3 regions of the Streptomyces sp. WG5 genome follow, and region 3 is predicted to be linked to each of the others. Evidence: riboswitches for the same ligand, from Rfam matches in the RefSeq annotation. Region 3 holds a riboswitch; each other region holds the start of a gene.
The links. Region 3 has a riboswitch for cobalamin ahead of ACP4IX_RS10160 (ABC transporter substrate-binding protein). Riboswitches for the same ligand answer to the same signal wherever they lie in the genome.

Region 1 (7,357 bases), on a different contig from region 3:
ACAGCTCGCGGGCGGGGAGGGTCCTGCGGGCGAGCCCCGCGGCTTCGGCCCCGCGGTAGGCCGCGTCGAACTCCTCGCCCCACAGGTCGGTCAGCCCGGGCACGTCGGCGGGGGAGAACAACGACCACTGCCCGTCGGCGTCCACCCGGCGCATGAACTCGTCGGGGATCCAGTGCGCAAGGTTCAGGTTGTGCGTGCGGCGGGCGTCCTCGCCGGTGTTGTCCCGCAGTTCCAGGAACTCCTCGATGTCCGCGTGCCAGGTCTCCAGGTAGACCGCCGCCGCGCCCTTGCGCCGGCCGCCCTGGTTCACGGCGGCGACCGAGGCGTCCAGCGTCTTCAGGAACGGGACGATGCCGTTGGAGTGCCCGTTGGTGCCGCGGATCAGTGAACCCCGGGCGCGGACGCGGGAGTAGGCGATGCCGATGCCGCCGGCGTGCTTGGAGAGGCGGGCGACCTGGTGGAGGCGGTCGTAGAGGGAGTCCAGCTCGTCCTTGGGGGAGTCGAGGAGGTAGCAGGACGACATCTGGGCGTGCCGCGTACCGGAGTTGAACAGGGTGGGGGAGGAGGGCAGGTAGTCGAGGCGGCTCATCAGCCCGTAGAGGGCGGCCACTTCGTCGACGGACCGTACGGTGTCGTCCTCGGCGAGCCCGGCGGCGACGCGCAGCAGGAAGTGCTGGGGCGTCTCGACGGCCTTGCGGGTGATCGGGTGCCGGAGCAGGTAGCGGCTGTACAGGGTGCGCAGCCCGAAGTAGCCGAAGCGGTCGTCGGCGGCCGGGTCGATCAGCGCGTCCAGGCGGTCCGCGTGCAGCCGGACGAACGCGGCGGTGCGGTCGGCGATCAGGCCCTCCCGGTGGCCGGTGGCGACCGACCCGGTGAAGGAGGTGACGCCCTGGGAGGCGGCCTCGGCGCGGATGCCGAGGGTCAGCAGCCGGGCGGCCAGCCGGGAGTAGACCGGGTCCTCCGAGATGAGCCCGGCGGCAGCCTCGGTGGCGAGCTCGCGCAGCTCGGACTCGTCCGCGCGGGCGGACCGGCCGCGCAGCGCGGCGGCGGCGACCCGGCCGGCGTCGGCGTCGGGGAGGTCGGCGGTCAGCCCGGTCAGGGTGCGCAGCAGGGCGGCACCCGGGTTGTCGGGTTCCTCGCTCGCTCCGGGCAGCGGAGCCGCTGAGGTCGCTGAAGTCGTCACCGGGGTGGCTGAAACCGGGTCGGCTGGCGCGATGGTCACGTGGGGGCACTCCCTCGCTCGGCACGGGGCCTGGCGGAGGGCAGGGGGCAGCTCACGAGCGCACGCGGCGTCGCGTCCACCGGCCCATTCCACGAGGCCCGGACGTCATGGCACCCGGACCGGGACGGCCGGGCGCACTGTCGGCAGGTCCTCGGACTCGACTCGTGTACAGACGCACACAAGTACACCGTTGCGGGACAGTTCCGGATTCGCACCGGATTCCCCTGCGGCGACAGCGAGCATGAGCATACATCTTGTGCCGTGTTCCGCGAGCACCCCCAGATGTAGTGCCGGTCCGTGCCGGGACGTCAGCGCGTGGTCGTGTTCCGGGCGTACGACAACGGGCCGCCGGATCTCTCCGACGGCCCGACGCGTGCCAGGGGTCAGTGCGAGGCGCCCGCCGTGGCCGGCGGCAGTTCCACCTCGACGCCGGGGTCGCCCGCGTCCGCCGTGTAGTCGCCCGGCTTGGTCTCGTCGACGCCGTCGGGCGCCTTGGCCGCCCTCAGGACGAAGGTCAGGACCACGGTGACCAGGACGTTCAGCACGAAGGCGGTGAGGCCGATGTAGCCGATCTCGCCGATGCCGGGGATCTCCTTCGAGGAGCCGCCGAAGTGCTCCTGCGTCGGCGAGGCGACGCCGTACGCGGCGAGCGTGCCGTAGACCATGCCGACCGCCCAGCCGCCGAGCAGTGCCCAGCGGTGGAACCAGCGGGTGAACAGGCCGCCGACCAGGGCCGGGAAGGTCTGCAGGATCCAGATGCCGCCGAGCAGCTGGAAGTTGATCGCGACCGTCTTGTCCATGCCGAGGACGAAGACCAGCGCACCCACCTTCACCAGCAGGGAGACCAGCTTGGAGACCTTCGTCTCCTGCGCCGGGGTGGCGTCCGGCTTGATGAAGTCCTTGTAGATGTTGCGGGTGAAGAGGTTCGCGGCGGCGATCGACATGATCGCCGCCGGGACCAGCGCGCCGATGCCGATCGCCGCGAAGGCCACGCCGGCGAACCAGTCCGGGAACATGTTCTCGAACAGCTGCGGGATCGCCAGCTGCCCGTTCTCCACCTTCACCCCCGCCGCGATCGCCATGAAGCCCAGCAGCGCGAGCAGACCGAGCATCAGCGAGTACAGCGGCAGGATCGTGGTGTTGCGGCGGATCACCTCACGGCTGCGCGAGGACAGCGTGGCGGTGATCGAGTGCGGGTACATGAAGAGCGCGAGTGCCGAGCCGAGCGCCAGGGTGGCGTACGTCCACTGGCCGCCGTGGTCCGGCACCAGTCCGCCGTTGCCCGACTCGGTGAACTTGTCGTTCGCCGCGGCGAAGATGTCGTCGAAGCCGCCCAGCTTGATCGGGATGTAGATGATGGCCACCGCGATCACGATGTAGATCAGCGTGTCCTTGACGAACGCGATCAGCGCGGGCGCGCGCAGACCCGACGAGTAGGTGTACGCCGCCAGCACGCCGAAGGCGATCAGCAGGGGCAGATCCTTGACGAACCAGTTGGTGTCCTCGCCGCCGCCGACACCCATCACGTCCAGCACGGCCTGGATGCCGACCAGCTGGAGCGCGATGTACGGCATCGTGGCCAGGATGCCGGTCACGGCGACCGCCAGCGACAGCCCCTTCGAGCCGAACCGGCCGCGTACGAAGTCCGACGTCGTCACGTACCCGTGCTTGTGGGAGACCGACCACAGCCGCGGCAGGAAGGTGAAGATCAGCGGGTAGACCAGGATCGTGTAGGGCACCGCGAAGAAGCCGGCCGCGCCCGCCGCGTAGATCGCCGCCGGGACGGCCACGAAGGTGTACGCGGTGTACAGGTCGCCGCCCAGCAGGAACCAGGTGACCCAGGTGCCGAACGAGCGGCCGCCGAGGCCCCACTCGTCGAGGCTCTGGTCGTTCGCGGCCCGGCGCCAGCGGGCGGCCAGGAAGCCCATGGCGGTGACGAGGACGAAGAAGAAGATGAAGACGGCGAGTGCGACGCCGTTCACGCCGTCGTTCACTTGGCCCCGCCTTCCCGGCGGGCGCGCTGGTCACGCTGCCACAGCTTGTAGGCGATCACCGTGAGCACGGTGGAGACGATCACCCACGCCATCTGGTACCAGTAGAAGAACGGGATGCCGATGAAGGCCGGGTCCGTCTTCGCGTACGAACCGACCCACAGCATGGCGACGAACGGTGCGGCAAGGCAGAGGCCGATGACGACGCGCACCGGCGTCACCGTCGGCCCTCTGCTCACTTCCGGGGCTTGTGACATGCGGTGGCTCCGTCCCCTCGCTGATCACCTCGTGCAGTGCGCACGAAATGTAGGGGACGGCGTCAGGACTGCGGAAGACCTCGTCCGCATATCGGTCCTCAACCGCAATCTCGGGGACGTGGAGGCGGAGTCGGTCTAGTCCCGGGGCCGCTTCAGCCGGGCCACGAACTTGTAGCGGTCGCCCCGGTACACCGAGCGCACCCACTCCACCGGCTGGCCGGTCCGGTCCTGCGAGTGCCGGGAGAGCATCAGCATCGGCAGGCCGACGTCGGTGCCGAGCAGGCCGGCCTCGCGCGGCGTGGCCAGCGAGGTCTCGATGGTCTCCTCGGCCTCGGCGAGATGGACGTCGTACACCTCGGCGAGGGCGGTGTAGAGGGACGTGTACTTCACCAGCGAGCGGCGCAGGGCCGGGAAGCGCTTGGCGCTGAGGTGGGTGGTCTCGATGGCCATGGGCTCGCCGTTGGCCATGCGCAGCCGCTCGATGCGCAGCACCCGTCCGCCGGCCGTGATGTCCAGCAGTCCGGCGAGCCGGTCGTCGGCGGTGATGTAGCCGATGTCCAGCAGCTGCGAGGTGGGTTCGAGGCCCTGGGCCCGCATGTCCTCGGTGTACGAGGTGAGTTGCAGGGCCTGCGACACCTTGGGCTTGGCGACGAAGGTGCCCTTGCCCTGGATGCGCTCCAGCCGGCCTTCGACGACCAGTTCCTGCAGGGCCTGGCGCACGGTGGTGCGCGAGGTGTCGAACTCCGCGGCCAGCGTGCGCTCGGGCGGGACCGGCGTGCCCGGAGTCTGTGTCCGGGTCATGTCGAGCAGGTGCTTCTTCAGTCGGTAGTACTTGGGCACGCGCGCGGTACGGACGGTCGCCCCACCCTCGTTCTCCGCACTGCTGACGTCGGTGCTCATCTCTGCCTTCCCGGCTCCGGTGCCGAAGCGACCGATATCCCTGTCGGCCACGGCTCACATCGTGGCACGGCTTCGTGCCGGTACGGTCCCGCACGCTCCGTGATCCCTTCTGTATACCTGCGCGGCCCCTGCTGGTCTAGTCCACAGCGCCATCCGGAGCCGCTGGTACGCGCGTTCGGGGCCGTACCGGCACGTCATGGGGTGGGCGGTGGTACACCCGGTCCCGGTCCGCCCGATCTGCCCGTTGCGCAATGAAAGGTCCCTGCATATCTCGGTCGCATCACGGACGAGGGGGCCGTGGTTGAACACCCTTGACAGCCCTATTGGTCTGGGCCAAGCTCCCCGTACTGGTCTACACCATTGGTCCAGGTCCCGGCCCCAGGAGCGGCACGCGTTCACGCTTGAACCGCAGGGAGGCAGGGGGGTTTGTGGCATCCCTGAGGAGGGTGGCGTGAAGCGCAAGCTGATAGCCGCGATCGGTATCGCGGGCATGATGGCATCCATCGCGGCGTGCGGGGGCTCCGACGACAACGGCTCGTCCAAGCAGGACCCGAAGGACCGCAAGGGCGAACTCACCGTCTGGCTCATGGTGGACGCCCAGAGCAGCTGGCCGGAACTGGTCAAGCAGGCCAATGACGAGTTCAACAAGAAGTACCCGGGCGTCAAGGTCAACGTCCAGTACCAGCAGTGGGCGGACAAGACCAAGAAGCTCGACGCCGCCCTCTCCGGCGACTCGTTCCCCGACGTGGTCGAGCTCGGCAACACCGAGACCATGACCTACATCCTCAACGGTGCCCTCGGCGAGATCGACGCCAAGAAGTACGACAACTCGGACACGTGGATCGAGGGTCTCAAGGACACCTGCTCGTACGAGGGCAAGCTGTACTGCGTCCCGTACTACGCGGGTGCCCGCGTGGCCATCTACAACAAGGACATGTTCAAGGCCGGCACCGGGTCGGACCAGCTGCCGACGACCGAGGCGGACCTGCTCAAGGCCCTCGACAAGGTCCAGGACAAGTACAAGGCGGACAACGCCTTCTCCTCGCTGTACCTGCCGGGCCGCTACTGGTACGCCGCCATGTCCTACGTCGCCGCGTACGGCGGTGAGATCGCCACGTACGACGAGGGCGGCAAGGAGTGGAAGGCCGCCCTGTCCACGCCGGAGGCCCAGAAGGGCATCCAGCACTTCGTCGACCTGGTCAAGAAGTACAACAAGGGCGACCAGACCAAGGACGAGCAGGACCACGCCAACGTCATGGCCAACGAGAAGGCGGCCCTGCTGTACGGCAACGGCTGGGAGGCCGGCAGCGTCGTCGACTCCAAGACGAACGGCAACCCGAAGCTGGAAGGCAAGATCGGCGTCGCGGGCATGCCCGGACCGGAGGGCAAGACCCTGCCCTCCTTCATCGGCGGCTCCGACCTGGCCACCATCTCCAAGTCCGACCAGCAGGACCTGGCGCAGGACTGGATCTCGATGTTCACCAACGAGAAGTCCCAGGCCGCGCTGGCCGAGAAGGACATCCTGCCCAACAACACCAAGCAGCTCGAGCCGCTGAAGGCCAAGCCGGAGACGGCCCCGATCGCCAACGCCGTCCCCGACGCCTGGTTCACCCCGATCGCCCCCGGCTGGGCCGCGATCGAGAAGAAGGAGACGCTCGAGACGATGCTGCTCGACATCCTCAAGGGCAAGTCGGTCGCCGACGCCACCAAGGCGGCCGACGCGGAGATCAACTCGTTGATCAACGAGAGCGCCTGAGCCGCCCCGCTCGACTCCCGTTGACCTCCGGTGCCTTGTCCGGCCACGCGGCCGGGCAGGGCCGGTTGGGTGGCCGGTCCGATGCAGAACCCTTCGAACGGAAGGCCAGCACAGTGAGTGCCGCCGACATCAAGACCGCCGGCCCGGAGGTGCCCGCCCCGCGGCCACCCGCCGGTGACGGCCCGGCACCGTCCGCACCCCGGCGAAGCCGGTGGACGAACGGGCCCCTGCTGCCCTATCTCCTGATCGCGCCGGCCGTCGTGGCACTCGCCGCGGTGTTCGTCTGGCCGCTGGTCAAGACAGTGATCATGTCCTTCCAGGACGTGGGCAGAAAGGAACTGTGGACCGGTCAGGCCGCCGAGTGGGTCGGCTTGGAGCAGTTCACCAACATCCTCGGCGAGAGCGAGTTCTACGACGTCCTGTGGCGCACCGTCCTGTTCATGGTCGTGTGCGTCGTCGCCACCATGGCCATCGGGCTCTTCCTCGCCCACTCCATGCAGCGCATGACCAAGGCCGTACGGCTGCTGCTGACCGGCGCGCTCATCGCCGCCTGGTCGCTGCCGCTGCTCGTGGCCACCTCGATCTTCCGCTGGTTCGCCGACTCCGACTACGGCGTCGCCAACATGGTGCTGACCGAGTACCTCGGTCTCGACTTCCAGGGCCACAACTGGTTCCTCGACCCCAAGCAGGGCTTCCTCGTGATCGGCGCCGTGGTGGTGTGGGGAGCCGTGCCGTTCGTGGCCGTCACCCTGTACGCGGCGCTCACCCAGGTGCCCGCCGAGCTGGAGGAGGCCGCGGAACTCGACGGTGCCGGACGCGTGGGCGTCTTCCGGTACGTGACCTGGCCCGTCATCAAGCCGGTCTTCCAGATGGTCGCCACGCTCTCCGTGATCTGGGACTTCAACGTCTTCGGCCAGGTCTTCCTGATGCGCGGCAACAAGCCGGAGCCGGAGTACAACCTGCTCGGCCTGTACTCCTACGAGAAGGCCTTCGAGTCGAACTCCTTCAGCCAGGGCGCCGCCATCGCGCTGATCACCGTGCTGCTCCTGTCCGGCGTGGCCGTCTACTACCTGCGCCAGCTGATCAAGATCGGAGACGTCGAGTGAGCACCACGACCGCCACGACCGCCCCGGGCGCGACGGAGCCCGCGCTCGGCACCGCTCTGCGGCCCGACCGCAAGAAGCGCAGTCGGCACGTCTACAACCTCGTCGGACTCGTCTCCTTCGTGGTG
Region 2 (7,357 bases), on a different contig from region 3:
CGCCTCCCACGCGGCGCGCGACGAGGTCAGGCAGAGCCCTTGCAGCACCGGGACGTTCAGGTCGGCCAGCGCGCCGATGTCCCAGGCCTCCTCGTCGCCGCCCGCCGACGCCTGCGAGGCGTGCGTGCCGCCCGCCGCGAGGACGGTGGCGACCAGGGCGTCGGCCCGGCCCAGCAGCTCGTACAGCCCGGCGTCCGCGCCGCGCAGCGAACCGCAGTACACGGGCAGCGCGTTGGCGCCGTGGGCCTCGATCGCGTCGCACAGCGTGTCGACGAAGGCGGTGTTGCCGCTGAGCTGGTGGGCGCGGTAGAAGAGCACGCCGACCGTCGGGCGGCCCTCGGTGAACGCCCGCTCGCCGTGGAGGCCGTACTCCGGCATCTTCTCCGGCTCGTCGAAGCCCTCGCCGGTCAGCAGCACCGTGTCCGACAGGAAGCGCGCCAGCTGCGTGAGGTTGGCGGGGCCGCCCTCGACGAGGTAGCGCAGCGCCTCCGCCACGACCCCGGCCGGCACCGACGACTCCGCCATGAGCTCCGCGTCCGGCACGCTCTCGCCGCCGAGCAGGACGGTCGGGACGCCGGCGGCCTTCAGCGCGGCGAGCCCGTCCTCCCAGGCGCGCTTCCCGCCGAGCAGGCGTACGACGGCGACGTCCGCGCCCTCGACGAGCCCCGGCAGCTCCTCCGTCACGTCGACCCGGGTCGGGTTGCCGATGCGGTAGGCGGCGTCCGACGCTCGGGCCGCCAGCAGGTCCGTGTCGGCGGTGGACAACAACAACACTGTGCTCATGCGGGCGCTCCTGGTGGAATGAAGGGCAGTCCTCGGGGCGCGCCGGACTCGATGAGCCGCCACAGCGCGTCCGTGTCCGCGTGCTGGTCGATGAGGTCGCCGAGCCGGTCGAGCTGCTCCTCGCGGAGCGCGGCGAACGAGGTGTCGGGAGCCGGTACGAAGCGGCGGCCCGCGGCGGCGGCCACCTCGCGCAGGAACGCCCTGCGGAAGCCGTCCGACTCCAGTGAGCCGTGCCAGTGCGTGCCCCAGGCCTGGCCGACCCGGCAGCCGTCCAAGAAGGGCTCGCCCCCGGTCACTTCGGCGACCCCGTGGTGGATCTCGTACCCCTCGACGTGTTCGCCGAGGGCCTCGCCCACCGGCCGCGTGAGGGTCTTCTCGCGCGCGAACCGCACGCGCACGGGCAGCAGTCCGAGCCCGTCCACGTGCCCGGCGCGGGACTCGACGTCGTCCTCGATGTGCTCGCCGAGCAGCTGGAAACCGCCGCAGATGCCGAGCACGGGCCGCCGCTCGGCCACCCGGCGCGCGATGGCGTCCGCGAGCCCCCGCTCCCGCAGCCACTCCAGCGCCCGGACCGTCCCCCGCGTCCCCGGCACGATGACGAGATCCGCGTCGGCCAGCTCCTCCGGCCGGTCCACGAAGCGCACCACGACACCCGGCTCGGCGGCCAGCGCGTCGACGTCGGTGAAGTTGGACATCAGCGGGACCGCGCAGACGGCGACCCGCAGCACGTCCTCGCCGACGGGCGGCGTGACGACCGACTCCCGCACCGTCCCCCGCAGCGAGACGCGCAGCCCGTCCTCCTCGTCGATGCCGAGCCCGTGCCGGAAGGGCAGCACGCCGTACGTCCGCCGCCCGGTCAGGCCGTGCAGCATCTCCAGCCCCGGCTCCAGCAGCGAGACGTCACCGCGGAACTTGTTGACGAGGAACCCGGCGACCAGCGCCTGGTCCTCGGGCGCCAGCAGCGCCACCGTGCCGAAGAAGGACGCGAAGACGCCCCCGCGGTCGATGTCGCCGACGACGAGGACGGGGAACCCGGCGCCCCGGGCGATCCCCATGTTCACGATGTCGGTCCGGCGCAGGTTGATCTCGGCCGGACTGCCCGCCCCCTCGCAGATCACCGCGTCGTACGTGGCCCGCAGTTCGGCCAGACAGTCCAGCACGGTGCCGAGCAGCCGCTGCTGCCGTCCGCCGTGGTAGCCGCGGGCGCTCATCTCACCGACCGGCTTGCCGAGCAGCACGACCTGGCTGCTCTGCTCGCCGCCCGGCTTGAGCAGCACCGGGTTCATCTGCGCGGTCGGCTCCACGCGGCACGCCTGGGCCTGCATGGCCTGCGCCCGCCCGATCTCGGCGCCCTCGCGGGTGACGAAGGAGTTCAGCGACATGTTCTGCGCCTTGAAGGGCGCGACCTTGACGCCCTGACGCACCAGCCAGCGGCAGATCCCGGCGGTGACGACGCTCTTGCCGGCGTCGGAGGTGGTGCCGGCGACGAGGAGGCCACCGCTCATGAGTCACGTCCCTGTGTGAGTACCCGGCGGCCGAGCAGCCGCGCGCCCGCGCACACGCCGAGCGCCAGCCAGCCCACGCGCCGGGAGAGCCGCACGGCACGGTCGATGTCGCCACCACCGGCCCGGACGGCGCGTCCCGCCGCCCCGTTGAGGACGGGCCGGTGCTCGACCCGCCCGCCGTAGGAGAGCGTCCCGCCGAGCCGCACGCCCAGGGCGCCCGCGAAGGAGGCCTCCACGGGACCGGCGTTGGGGCTCGGGTGCTGCGCGGCGTCGGCGCGCCAGGCCCGTACGGCACCCCGCGGATCGCCGCCGGCCACGGTGGCCAGGACGGCGGTCAGCCGGGCGCCGGGCCACCCCGCGAGGTCGTCGAGGCGGGCCGAGGCCCAGCCGTAGCGGCGGTACTCGGTCGACTTGTGGCCGACCATCGCGTCCAGCGTGTTCACGGCCCGGAAGCCGACCAGCCCCGGCACCCCGGCCACGGCACCCCACACCAGGGCGCCCACCACCGCGTCCGAGGTGTTCTCGGCGACGGACTCCACGACGGCCCGGGCGATCCCGTCGGCGTCCAGCGCCTGCGGGTCCCGCCCGCACAGGTGCGGCAGCCGCGCGCGGGCCGCCTCGACGTCGCCGGCCTCCAGGGCACGGCCGATGGCGCTCGCCTCGCGGGCGAGCGAGGTGCCGCCGACCACCGACCAGGTGGCGGCGGCGGTCAGCGCGACGGAGGCGGCGGGGGAGCGGCGTACGGCGCGGGTGGCGGCCAGCCCGAGGGCGGCGGCGCCACCGGCGCACACGGCGGTGTGCAGCGCGCCCCACCCGCGGTGGTCACGCCACAGCACCCGTTCCACGGCACCGGCGGCACGGCCGAACGCGGCGACCGGGTGTCCGCGGCGCGGATCGCCGAGGAGGAGGTCACCGAGGAGGCCGGCGGCGGCGCCGTACGCGAAGACGCGTTCGGCACGCACGGGGCTCAGCCGGTCACACGGTCAGGGAAGAACCTGGTGCTGAACGTCGATCGGCAGCCGAGCATGGCGGTATGTCCTCACTCAGGGTGTCCGCGCCCTGGTTCGAAGAGACCGGCGGTGAGAGTTCCTGGCTCCCGGGGATCCTTCCCCGGTCACAGTGGCGGGACCGCGCCGGATTCGCACCGGGCTTCCTCTCCTGCCGCCGTATTGGCTCCGGAAGTCCACCACGGCCCGCGAACACCAGTCAACCTGGCGTTGACCTGCGGCGGGGGAGTGTGCGAAGGCCCACACGCGGGCGGTGTGCGCCGGCACGAGAAGAAGGCGGGGCGCGGGACGGTCGGAGTCCGTCCCGCGCCCCGCCTCACGGGTGTGCGCGGAGGGTCGGGTGACGTGCGTCGGTCGTACGGCCCTCGCGGGCGGGCGGCCTTCGCGGTCGGGTGACGACCGTCGTGGACCGGGCGACGACCGGCGTGGGTCAGGCGACGATCAGATAGATCCCGTACGCCACCGCCGCCGCGCAGGCCGCGAAGCACGCGTACGCGCCGGTGACCGCGAGGGCCGCGGAGCCGCCCTGCGCGGCGGCCCGCTCCTGGCGGGAGAGGCCGGTGATGCCGAGGGTGAACAGGCCCACCAGGACCACGGTGGCCACGAGGCTGACCCCGAAGACGGAGCCGAGAGCTGCCCAGTCGATGCTCATGGAGGTTCGCTTCCTTCGTACCCGGGGCGCGGGCTCAGACGGTGGTGGTGGCCGACGGGGCCTTGGAGTCGGACGCGGAGGCCGCGACGGTGCCCGCCAGGTCCTCGGTGACGCCCGCCGGGGGCGGGGACACGGCGGCCATCGCCGTGGTCACCACACCGGACGGCTCGGGCTCGTCGACGACGTTGGTGTGGTCGACGACCTCGCGCCGGGAGACCTTCCAGATGGCGGCGCTGGAGGCGACCAGGAAGACGGCGACGAGGGCGGTGCCCCAGTCACCCAGGCCGCAGACCCACTCGGCGATCGCGGCGACCAGGGCCGCGGCCGGCAGGGTCAGACCCCAGGCGACGAACATCCGGGTGGCCGTGGACCAGCGCACCACGCCGCCCTTGCGGCCGAGGCCCGCGCCCATCACCGCGCCGGAGACCGAGTGGGTGGTGGAGAGGGAGAAGCCGAGGTGCGAGGAGGCCAGGATGACCGTGGCGGCACTGGTCTGTGCGGCGAAGCCCTGCTGCGGCTGAAGGTCGGTCAGGCCCTTGCCCATGGTGCGGATGATGCGCCAGCCGCCGAGGTAGGTGCCGAGCGCGATGGCGACGCCCGCGGAGAGGATGACCCACAGGGGCGGGTCGGAGTCGGGGGCGAGGGAGCCGCCGGCGACCAGGGCCAGGGTGATGATGCCCATCGTCTTCTGCGCGTCGTTGGTGCCGTGCGCCAGCGAGACCAGCCCGGCGGAGGCGATCTGCCCGGCGCGGTAGCCCTTCGCGGCGGCCCGGCCGTCGGCCTTGCGGCCGAGCTTGTACGTCAGTCGCGCGCCGAGCAGCGCCGCGACTCCCGCGACGATCGGGGCGGCGATCGCCGGGATCAGCACCTTGGTGACGAGCGCGTCGCCGTTCACCGCGCCGACGCCCGCCGAGGCGACCGCGGCACCGATCAGGCCGCCCATGAGGGCGTGCGAGGAACTGGACGGGAGCCCGACCAGCCAGGTCAGCAGGTTCCAGAGGATCGCGCCGACCAGGGCGGCGAAGATGACCTCGGGACGGATGCCGGTCTCGTCGACGAGACCCTTGGAGATCGTGTTGGCGACCTCCACCGAGAGGAAGGCGCCGACAAGGTTGAGGACGGCGGACATCGCCACCGCCACCTTGGGCTTGAGCGCACCGGTCGAAATGGTCGTTGCCATCGCGTTCGCGGTGTCGTGGAAACCGTTCGTGAAATCGAACGCGAGTGCGGTTACCACCACAATCGCGAGGATCAGCGAGAAGCTTTCCATTTACCCAGGCAATCGTTCGAGGTCATTGGCTGGACGAACGTAGGTAACCAGAGTGAACGGAAGATGAACTGGGCTGGGCGCCACAGTGACCGGAACCGGCGCCTCCCCCTCCCTCTGCGTGTCCGGTCCGATGCTCTCCGGAGACGTGCCTGGCAGGATCGCCGCGAGGCCGGCCGGCGGCGGCACGGCAGGGGGCTCCAGATGCCCGGAAGGAGACGGTGACTGTGACGTATTCGCGGGTCACAGAGGTGCGGGGCGACGAGGAACGGTCCAGGGAGGCCGCCTGGGAGGCACTCGTCGCGACGGCCCGGCGGACGGTGGCGGACGGGCTGGTGGTCGGCACTTCCGGCAACGTATCGGTACGCGTCGACGACACGGTGCTGGTCACTCCTTCGGGTGTGCCCTACGACCGTTTGGCCCCGGGTGACGTGACCGGCGTCGACCTCGACGGGCGGCAGGTGCTCGGCACGCTGGTGCCCACCAGCGAACTGCCCCTGCACCTCGCCGTGTACCGCGCCACCGACGCCCGGGCCGTCGTCCACACCCACGCCGTCCATGCCACGGCGGTCTCCGTCCTCGTCCCCGAGCTCCCGCCGGTCCACTACATGACCGCCGCCCTCGGCGGCCCCGTCCGGGTCGCCCCCTACGCGACCTACGGCACCGACGAACTGGCCCGCAACATGCTCGATGCCCTCACCGACCGCACCGGCTGCCTCCTCCAGAACCACGGCACGATCACCTACGGCACCTCCCTCGGCCAGGCGTACGACCGCACGGCCCAGCTGGAGTGGATGTGCCGCCTCTGGCTGACGGCCTCCTCCGTGCCGGGCCGCACACCGTCGCTGCTGACGGACCACCAGCTGACGGAGGTGACGGAACGGCTCCGGGGGTACGGGCAGCGGGGCTGACGAACGGGCGGTCGGCCACCGGTACGGAGGGCCCGTCCACCGGCAGAGGGCCCGTCCACCGGCAGAGGGCCCGTCCACCGGCAGAGGGCCCGTCCACCGGCACGGAGGAGGCCCGTCCACCGGCACGGAGGAGGCCCGTCCACCGGCACGGAGGCCGGCCACCCGGTCGCCGGTACGGGGCCCGGCCGCTGTTCCGTCGACGGAACCCGGCTCCGGCGTTCCGGCACGGCGCGTACCGCGCGGCTTCGGGGGTACCGGCAAGCAGGACCGACTCATGGCTCCCGGCCCGGCAGGCGCCCCCGGCGGGGCACGTCACCCCCCGCCGCCCGCCCCACTGGCCGCCCGAGGACTCCCCCAGGAGACTGGCCCCATGCGCACTGTCACAGCGACGGCCGCCGCCGTCACCGCAGCCCTGGCGGCCGGAGCGGCGAGCGTCGTCGCCGGCCGGCTCGCCGCCGACGTCGCGCTCAAGGCGCCCCCCGGCAGGCCCCTGCCCACCGAGCCCCGGCTCACCGTGCACGGCACCGCCGCCGGGCAGATCACCCTCACCCGGGATCTGGCCGCGCTGCGCCCCGGCCGCTACGGCCTCGCCGGGGACGGCTCGCACGCGGTGGTCGGCGAGGTCCTCGACACGGCCGAGCACGGCGCCGACACCGTCGTACGCCGCCTCGAACGCGTCACGCACGGCACCCTCGCGGCCGGCGACCGGGCCTGGTTCACCCCGAACCTGTACGTCGGCGATCCGGGCACCGCCCTGGACCTCGAACACGCCGACGTCGAGGTCCCCGGCGAACTCGGACCCCTCCCGGCCTGGTTCCTGCCCGGCGCCCGCCCGACCTGGATCATCGCCGTGCACGGCCTGGGCGCCACCCGCGAACACGCCATGAACCTCATGGCCCCCCTGCACCGCCGGAACGTCCCGGTGCTCGCCCTCGCCTACCGCGGCGACGCCGGCGCCCCGCCCTCGCCGGACGGCCTGCACCACTTCGGCGAGACCGAGTGGCGCGACGTGGACGCGGCCGTCCGCTACGCCCTCGGCCACGGCGCCCGCCAGGTCGTCCTGCTCGGCTGGTCCACCGGCGCCACCATGGCCCTGCGCACCGCCGCGCTCTCCGGCGTACGCGACCGCATCGCGGGACTCGTCCTCGACTCACCGGTGCTCAGCTGGGAGACCACCCTGCGCGCCCTGGCCGCCGCCCGCCGAACGCCGGGCGCCCTCCTGCCGCTCGCCG
Region 3 (7,357 bases):
GAGGACGACGACATGGCGCTCGCCCAGGTGCTCGGCCGCGGTGAGCGCCGCCCGGACGGCCGCGGAGCCGGCGCCGCCGTGCTGGAGCTCGGGCCGGACGGCGACGGGTGCCAGGCAGAGCGCCGGGCTGTCCCCGATGTGGCAGCGGGTCAGCAGGGCGTGGCCCACGGGGCGGTCGTCTCCGTCCACGGCGACGAGGGACAGGCCGTCGATCCAGGCCTCGGGGTCGGCGCGCAGAGCGTCGACGAGGGCGGCCTCTTCCGGCGTGGGAAAGGCGGTGCGGACGATGTCACGGATGGCGGGGACGTCGGCGCCGGTCTCGGCGCGGGTGTTCCAGGTGCGGGACATGACGGGATGAGGATCCGTTTCTGGGTTGCGTTCGTCTGGGTCAGGTCGTGGCCCGGGACGTGAGGGAGACCCGGGCGCCGCGAGGCGCGGCTTGGAGCGCGGTCATCGATCTCACCTCCCTGTCGTCCTGGTCGTACCCGTCTGATCGAACGCGAACGGCCTCAGTGTACCCGTGGAGGGACCGGTGGGGACCGGCGGGAACCGGCGGGAACCGGCGGGAACCGGCGGGAACCGGCGGGAACCGGCGGGATCACTCACTGGGGGAAGGGCTGGAGTCGTAGACGGGGATCTGCGACTGGATGTTGAACGTGACGGATCCGGCCTTCTCGAAGTTCAGGGTGATCTTCAAGAAGTCACCGCCGCGGACGACCTCGCGCACGTCCCGCAGCAGCAGGTGGTTGTTGCCCGGCTCCAGTTGCCGCAGCTTGTCCGGCGGCAGTGCCACCCCGTCCGGCAGGGCCTTGCCGTCCGCGTTCACGATGCCCACCGACTCCGCGTCGGGGCTGCCGGCGCCCACCAGGCGGTCGGCGCTGTCCCCCTCGTTCATGAGCCAGACGTAGGCCGGGACGTCGTCACCCGGTCGCCACGGTTCCCCCTTGGGCTCCGCCACGTGGGCGTAGCGGATCAGGACGTCGCCGACGCTCGCGTTCTGGCCGGGGGCATGCCAGTCCTGGAGTTCGAAACTGTCGTCCCCGCCGCATCCGCTCAGTGCCAGGGTTCCCGCGGCCAGCACGGTCGCGGCGGCGGAACGTGCGGTTCTCCCACGGATGAGCAGCATGGCGCCTCCACTCGCGTCGGTCCTGTGTCCGCGGCCGGGTTGCCCCGGGGCCGGACTGCAAACAGCCGGTGATACGGCAGGCCGGGCGCTGCGACCGGGGAGTACCCGGCCATCGGGCCCGCGGACGGGCGTCCGCACGGCGGCCGCCGTGGCCGGGGGCTCCGGCGCGTCGGAGGGACCACCGTGCCTGCCTCACGGGCGGGGCCGAGAGCAGCGTCCGCGGCGCCGGGCAGGAGCCGGAGAAGCGGCAGGCCCGCGAGCGCGCGGAGCGCCGGCGTCCGCGGGCGGGGCGGGCGGACGCACGCCGACCGCCGGAACGCCGGGAGCGCCGTGCGCCGGACGGGGTGGCGTTTCTTGCGGTCGGCGGGTGCCGGCGGCAGGCTTCGGGGTGTGCCTACTCTGCTGATCGTGCATCACACGCCGTCGCCGAACTGCCGGGCGATGCTGGAAGCCGTCGTGTCCGGTGCGACCGCACCCGAGATCGAAGGGGTGCGGGTGGTCAGGCGGGCGGCGCTGGCAGCGACGGCGGTCGACGTCCTGGAGGCCGACGGATACCTGCTGGGCACTCCGGCCAACCTGGGCTACATGTCCGGTGCGCTGAAGCACTTCTTCGACCAGGTCTACTACCCCTGTCTGGACGAGACGCGCGGCCGGCCCTTCGGCTACTACGTGCACGGCGGCAGCGACACCACCGGCGCGGTGCGCGGCATCGAGTCGGTCACGACCGGCCTCGGCTGGCAGCCCGCGGCGCCGGCGGTGAGCGTGGCCGGTGAGCCCGGCAAGCGCGAGCTGGAGGCCTGCTGGGAACTGGGGGCCGCACTCGCCGCCGGGCTGACGGACTGACCGCTCGGACGGCAGGACCGAGCGTCCGGTACGGCGGCGAGTCCGGCGGAGCGAGGATCCGGGCCGGGCCTGCCGGCCGGGAAGAGCGCAGGCTCGGTGCGGAGGACGCCGCCGTTGCCGCCGATGACGAGCGCCGCGACGCGGTCGGTCAGTGGGCGGTCCACCGTAGTCGGGGTCGGCGTGGGGGTCGGTGCCGGAGGAGGCGAACGCGCCGGTGGGGCGCGGGTACGGGGCGTTGCCGTCCGGGCCGGGCCCGCGGTCGCGTTCGGCGCGGTATCCGGCGCGCGGGGCTTCCGGGTCGAAGACCGGCTCGTGGGGGCCGGGGGTGCGGGAGCGGGAGGCGGACCGCGCGTCCTGGTTCCTCTCCGCGGGCGGTGCCGGCCGGGCGCAGTCGGGCGGGCCGGCCGATTTCCTGGCAGTCGGCCGTCGGCGACTGGGCTCGGCGTACGCCCCACGCCCTCGGCGTCAGAGCGGGAGAGGCGTCCGGGCCAGTAGCCGCACCACGGCGGGGGCGGATGAGTGGGCCCCCTTCCTGGTCGCCCCTGCGGCGCAGCCGTGAGCCCGGCCGCTCGACGGTGTCCGGGGTCCACCGGGGCCGCGGGGCGGTCGGTGGCCCGGGCTTGTGCGCCGTCTCAGCCGTGTCGCTCGCGTTGCTCGAGCGATGCGGTGGCGCCCGGGCGGCCGAGCCGGGCACCGTCAGCCGCTCGGGGCGTGTCCGTCAGTGTGCCGAGGAACCGGACGTGCGGGCGGCCGCCCGGCCCGGTGGGGGCGATCTCGGCGTGCACCCGGTAGACCTCGGCGACCAGGTCCGCGGTCAGGACCTCGGCGGGATCGCCGCAGGCCACGACCCGCCCTTCGGACAGCACCACCAGGTGGTCGCAGTACATCGCGGCGAGGTTGAGGTCGTGGAGGGCGACCACACTGGTGACGGGCAGGGCGGCGACCAGGGTCAGTACGTCGAGCTGGTGCTGGATGTCGAGGTGGTTGGTCGGTTCGTCCAGCAGGAGTTCCCGCGGCTGCTGGGCGAGGGCGCGGGCGATCTGGACGCGCTGGCGTTCGCCGCCGGAGAGGGTGTGCCAGAGCCGGTCCGCCTGCCCGGTCAGTCCGGTGCGTTCCAGGGCGTCCGTGACCGCCTCCTCGTCGGACGCCGACGTCGGCGTCCAGGCGCGGCGGTGCGGGATCCGGCCGAGCCGGACGACGTCCCGGACGGTCAGTTCGACCTGCGTGTCCGCCTGCTGCTCGACCACGGCCACCCGCCGGGCGACGTCCCTGCGGCCCACCCGGTCCAGCGGGCGGCCGTCGAGGGTGACGACGCCGGAGGCGGGGGTGAGCACGCCGGCGAGCAGCCGCAGCAGGGTGGACTTGCCCGAGCCGTTGGGGCCGAGCAGTCCGGTCATGGCGCCGGGCCGGGGGGCCAGGTCGACGCCGTCCAGGATGAGCCGCCCGCCGGCGGCGCGGGAGACCCGCTCGGCGTTCAGCGTCACCGTGCCCTCCTGGTGCGGTACAGGACGAGGACGAAGGCGGGCACGCCGATGAGCGAGGTCATCACGCCCACCGGGACCTCCTGGGGTTCGAGGACGGTACGGGCCAGGGTGTCGACCCACACCAGGAACACCGCCCCGGCGAGCGCGCAGACCGGCAGCAGCCGGGCGTGGCCGGGGCCGGTCAACGCCCGTACGGCGTGCGGCAGCACCAGACCGACGAAACCGATGGCACCGGCCGAGGCGACCAGGGCCGCGGTGAGCAGGGCGGTGGCGCACAGCACCACCAGCCGGGTGCGGGCCACGTGGACGCCGAGCGTGGCCGCCGCGTCCTGACCGAACGCGAAGGCGTCCAGTGTCCCGGCGTACCCGAGGCACACGGCCAGGACCACGGTCAGGACCGCCGCATTCGTCCACACGTCCGTCCAGCCCGCCCCGCCGAGCGAGCCGAGCAGCCAGAACAGCACGCCGCGGGTGGTCTCGGCGTCGGCCGCGGTCATCACGACGAACGACGTGAGCGCGGAGAACAGCTGCATCGCCGCCACGCCGGCGAGCACCACCCGGTCCGGGGTGCCGCCGAGGCTGTGACTGAGCAGCATCACCAGCGCGAAGGAGCAGACCGCCCCGATGAACGCCCCGCCCGACACGGACAGCGCGCCGCCGCCCACACCGAGGACGACGACCAGGACGGCACCGGTCGAGGCGCCGGAGGAGACGCCCAGGACGAAGGGGTCGGCGAGCGGGTTGCGCAGCAGGGACTGGAGCACGGCGCCGCACACGGCGAGGCCGGCACCGCACACCGCCGCGAGGAGGGTACGGGGCAGCCGCAGGTTCCAGACGATGCCGTCGCGGATCGGTGTGACGTCCGCGCCGGGGGCGGCGCCGCCGAGATGGGCGACGACCACGGACCAGACCTCGCCGACGCCGATGTCCGCGGGACCGATGGTGACGGCGACGGCCACGGAGGCGCACAGGGCGACGAAGCCGGCCGCCACCCACACCGGGGAGCGGCGGACGGCCGCGCGCAGGCCGGGGGTCCGCCGGCTCGTGGACGTCTCTCGGCTGCCCGGCGTCCTCCGGCTTCCCGGCGTCACCCGGCTTCCGGACGTCACTGGGTGAGGCCGTACGCGCGCAGCGCCGCCGCCACCTTCTCCACGCCCTCGACGGTGCGGATGGTGGGGTTCATCGCCTGCCCGCTCAGCAGCACGTACCGCTTCTTCCTGACCGCGGTCATGTTCTTGGTGACGGGGTCGGACTCCAGGAACTCGATCTTCTTCGCGGCGGTCTCGGCCGTCTGGGACTTGCGGGTGAGGTCTCCGACGACGAGGACGTCGGGGTCTCGGTCGGCGACCGTCTCCCAGCCGACCTGGGGCCATTCCTCGTGGGTGTCGTCCATGGCGTTCTCCGCGCCGAGCGCGCGGGTCATGATGCCGGGGGCGCCGCAGCAGCCCGCCATGTAGGGCGAAGTGGAGTCGGCGAACCAGTACATGAGGGTGACACCGGAGGCGTCGACGCCCGAAGTGGCTTTCGCGACCCGCGCCTTCAGGCGTGCGACCAGTTCGTCGCCGCGCTGCTCGACGCCGAACACCCGGGCCAGGTCGTGGACTTCACCGTAGACGGTGTCCATGGTCAGGGGTTCGCTGCGGACGCCGTCGCCGTCGCCGCTGTTGTCCTTGCCGACACAGTCGGACGGGGACAGGTAGGCGGGCACCCCCAGTTCGGTGAACTGCTCGCGCGTGGCCACGCCGCCGGAGCCGAGCGTGGAGGCGAAGGAGGCGGCGACGAAATCGGGTTCGGCGTCCAGGACCTTCTCGAAGGAGGGCATGTTGTCGGCGAGCCGGGGCACCCCGGCGTTCGCCTTCTCCAGGCCCTTCATGACCGGGTCGGTCCAGGTGGCAGTGCCCGCCATTCGGTCGGCCAGGCCCAGCGAGAGCAGGATCTCCGTGGTGCCCTGGTTGAGGGAGACGGCCCGTTCGGGTGGCGCGGGGATCTCCACCTTGTGACCGCAGTCGCTGACGGTGCGTGGATAACCGGCGGCCTCGGCCGGCGCCGCGGAGTCGGCGGCGGTCGTTCCGGAACCGCAGCCGGACGCCAGCAGGGCACCGGACAGCAGCAACGAGAAGCGGGAGCGGAAGGGACGGAAAGAACGCAAGGAGCGGCGGGAGCCGGCGGGGCGCGCTGCGGACATGGAAGATCCTCTGGCGTCGAGGGCTCATACGCGAAGCCCGTTCGTACGGTGTGGCCCGCGCCGTACGCGGCGCGGGTGCCAGCAGGTCTTCGGACTCGGGATCGTCCGGGCGGGACGCCTTCCCGGACGGCTTGTGCCGCCCAGTGGCCGTTGTCCCGCCCGTCCCCCTCACCGCTGCGCGTCAGCTCCGGATTCGCACCGGATTCCCTGACCCACCAGGTGGGTTCGACTGGCTCCCGCAAGCTACCACAGGGCCCCTGCGGTGCCAGGGGGGCGGCCATCCGCCCGACCTCCCGCGGCACCGCCCGCCCGCGCCTCAGCTCTCGGGACCGAGTACGGTGTCGATGACGTGGACGTCGGCGCTCGCCGCCCTGACGTTGCCGCCTGCCGGCCCCGAATGACCGGGATTCCGTGGGTCCTTCGGAGGGGCGGGCGCGAGACGCTCAGAGCGGCGTCGCGGCGCGGAGGATGAGGAACATCGTGACGGCGGCGTTCGCGGACGACATCGCCGACACGGCGGTTCCGGCGGCCGCGGCCCATGCCGCGAGGCCCACCGAGGTGAACACCGGGGGCCAGGTGCGGACAGCGGGAGCGGGGCCCAGCAGGGCCGCCACCCGGCGCGGTACCGGGCCGGGCGCCGCGAGGCCGGCGAGGGTGGCGACCGGGGTGCCCCGGGAGACCAGGGCCGCCTTGCCGATCGCGGTCGCCACCGCACGGCGGTTGCCGACCGTCCGCGCGGCCTCCTCGTCCGCCCACCGCTCCGCCGTGTAGGACACGGCGGTCCGCAGGGGCCGCAGGAACGGGTTGGCCAGGGCGGCGAGCCGGACGGTGAGCAGGAAGTGATGGTGCCGGGCGGTCAGATGGGCCCGCTCGTGCGCGAACAGCGCGCGCCGCTCGGCCGGTTCGAGGCAGTCGAGCAGGGCCGTGCTCACCACCACGCGGTCCCGGCGACCGCCGGGCAGCGCGTACGCGTAGGGCACCTCGTCCGGGAGTACGGCCACTCCGGTGCCCGGCAGTCCGGCCAGCGCGCGGTGGGCGCGGCGACGCACCCTGCCGTGCCGCCACAGGGCCCGTGCCGAGGCCACGACCACCGCGCACAACGCGGGGATCGCCGCCTTGCCGACGACCTCGTCGTACGGCACGGCCGCCCGCACCTCGGGGTCGGACCAGCCGTCCGGCAGGGGGTTGCCGGGCAGTTGCGCGGTGCCGACCACCATCACCAGGGCCAGGCACACCGTGCTGCACAGGGCCATCACGGCGGCCACCGCGGTGAGCAGCCTGGTCGCACTCCGCGGGTGCAGGTGCTGTTCGGCCAGCCGGGCGATCGGCCAGGCCGTCAAGGGCAGGACCAGCGGCAGGAAGACGAATACACCCATGCGGCGTCAGCCGTCCCCCACGTCGCGCGCGTGCCCCAGGAGTTCGCGCAGCAGCCGCTCGTCGTCCGGGTCGAGGCCGGTGACGAAGCTGGCCAGCACCGCTTCCCGGTCGCTCTCGGCGTCCAGGACCTTGCGCATCTTCCGTGCGGCGAGGCCCGCCTGGTCGGAGGCGGGTGTCCAGGCGAAGGAACGGCCCGCGCGCTCGCGGCTGACCGCGCCCTTCTCCAGCAACCGGGTCAGGATCGTGATCACGGTGGTGTAGGCGAGGCCGCCGCCCAGGCGCTCCTGCACCCAGCCGGCCGTCGCGGGCCCGTCCGCCTCGCGCAGCGCCGACAGCACCAGC

Region 1: linked by a shared signal. The riboswitch ahead of ACP4IX_RS22565 (ribonucleoside-diphosphate reductase subunit alpha) and the one ahead of ACP4IX_RS10160 (ABC transporter substrate-binding protein) in region 3 are both predicted to bind cobalamin.
Region 2: linked by a shared signal. The riboswitch ahead of ACP4IX_RS15015 (cobalamin biosynthesis protein) and the one ahead of ACP4IX_RS10160 (ABC transporter substrate-binding protein) in region 3 are both predicted to bind cobalamin.

Annotation. Positions count from the first base shown of each region.
Region 1 covers NZ_JBNGGC010000021.1:62,865-70,221, forward strand. Annotated here, with positions in the region: gene ACP4IX_RS22565 (ribonucleoside-diphosphate reductase subunit alpha) at 1-1,222, opposite strand, end outside; cobalamin riboswitch at 1,348-1,471, opposite strand; gene mctP (monocarboxylate uptake permease MctP) at 1,606-3,216, opposite strand; gene ACP4IX_RS22575 (DUF3311 domain-containing protein) at 3,213-3,470, opposite strand; gene ACP4IX_RS22580 (GntR family transcriptional regulator) at 3,606-4,370, opposite strand; gene ACP4IX_RS22585 (sugar ABC transporter substrate-binding protein) at 4,822-6,126, shown strand; gene ACP4IX_RS22590 (carbohydrate ABC transporter permease) at 6,240-7,232, shown strand; gene ACP4IX_RS22595 (carbohydrate ABC transporter permease) at 7,229-7,357, shown strand, end outside.
Region 2 covers NZ_JBNGGC010000012.1:122,523-129,879, forward strand. Annotated here, with positions in the region: gene cobN (cobaltochelatase subunit CobN) at 1-783, opposite strand, end outside; gene ACP4IX_RS15010 (cobyric acid synthase) at 780-2,288, opposite strand; gene ACP4IX_RS15015 (cobalamin biosynthesis protein) at 2,285-3,250, opposite strand; cobalamin riboswitch at 3,353-3,491, opposite strand; gene ACP4IX_RS15020 (hypothetical protein) at 3,726-3,947, opposite strand; gene ACP4IX_RS15025 (anion permease) at 3,982-5,217, opposite strand; gene ACP4IX_RS15030 (class II aldolase/adducin family protein) at 5,442-6,125, shown strand; gene ACP4IX_RS15035 (alpha/beta hydrolase) at 6,496-7,357, shown strand, end outside.
Region 3 covers NZ_JBNGGC010000008.1:37,486-44,842, reverse strand. Annotated here, with positions in the region: gene ACP4IX_RS10185 (GNAT family N-acetyltransferase) at 1-348, opposite strand, end outside; gene ACP4IX_RS10180 (copper chaperone PCu(A)C) at 599-1,126, opposite strand; gene ACP4IX_RS10175 (flavodoxin family protein) at 1,517-1,969, shown strand; gene ACP4IX_RS10170 (ABC transporter ATP-binding protein) at 2,602-3,453, opposite strand; gene ACP4IX_RS10165 (FecCD family ABC transporter permease) at 3,450-4,478, opposite strand; gene ACP4IX_RS10160 (ABC transporter substrate-binding protein) at 4,559-5,638, opposite strand; cobalamin riboswitch at 5,702-5,887, opposite strand; gene ACP4IX_RS10155 (M56 family metallopeptidase) at 6,082-7,014, opposite strand; gene ACP4IX_RS10150 (BlaI/MecI/CopY family transcriptional regulator) at 7,021-7,357, opposite strand, start outside.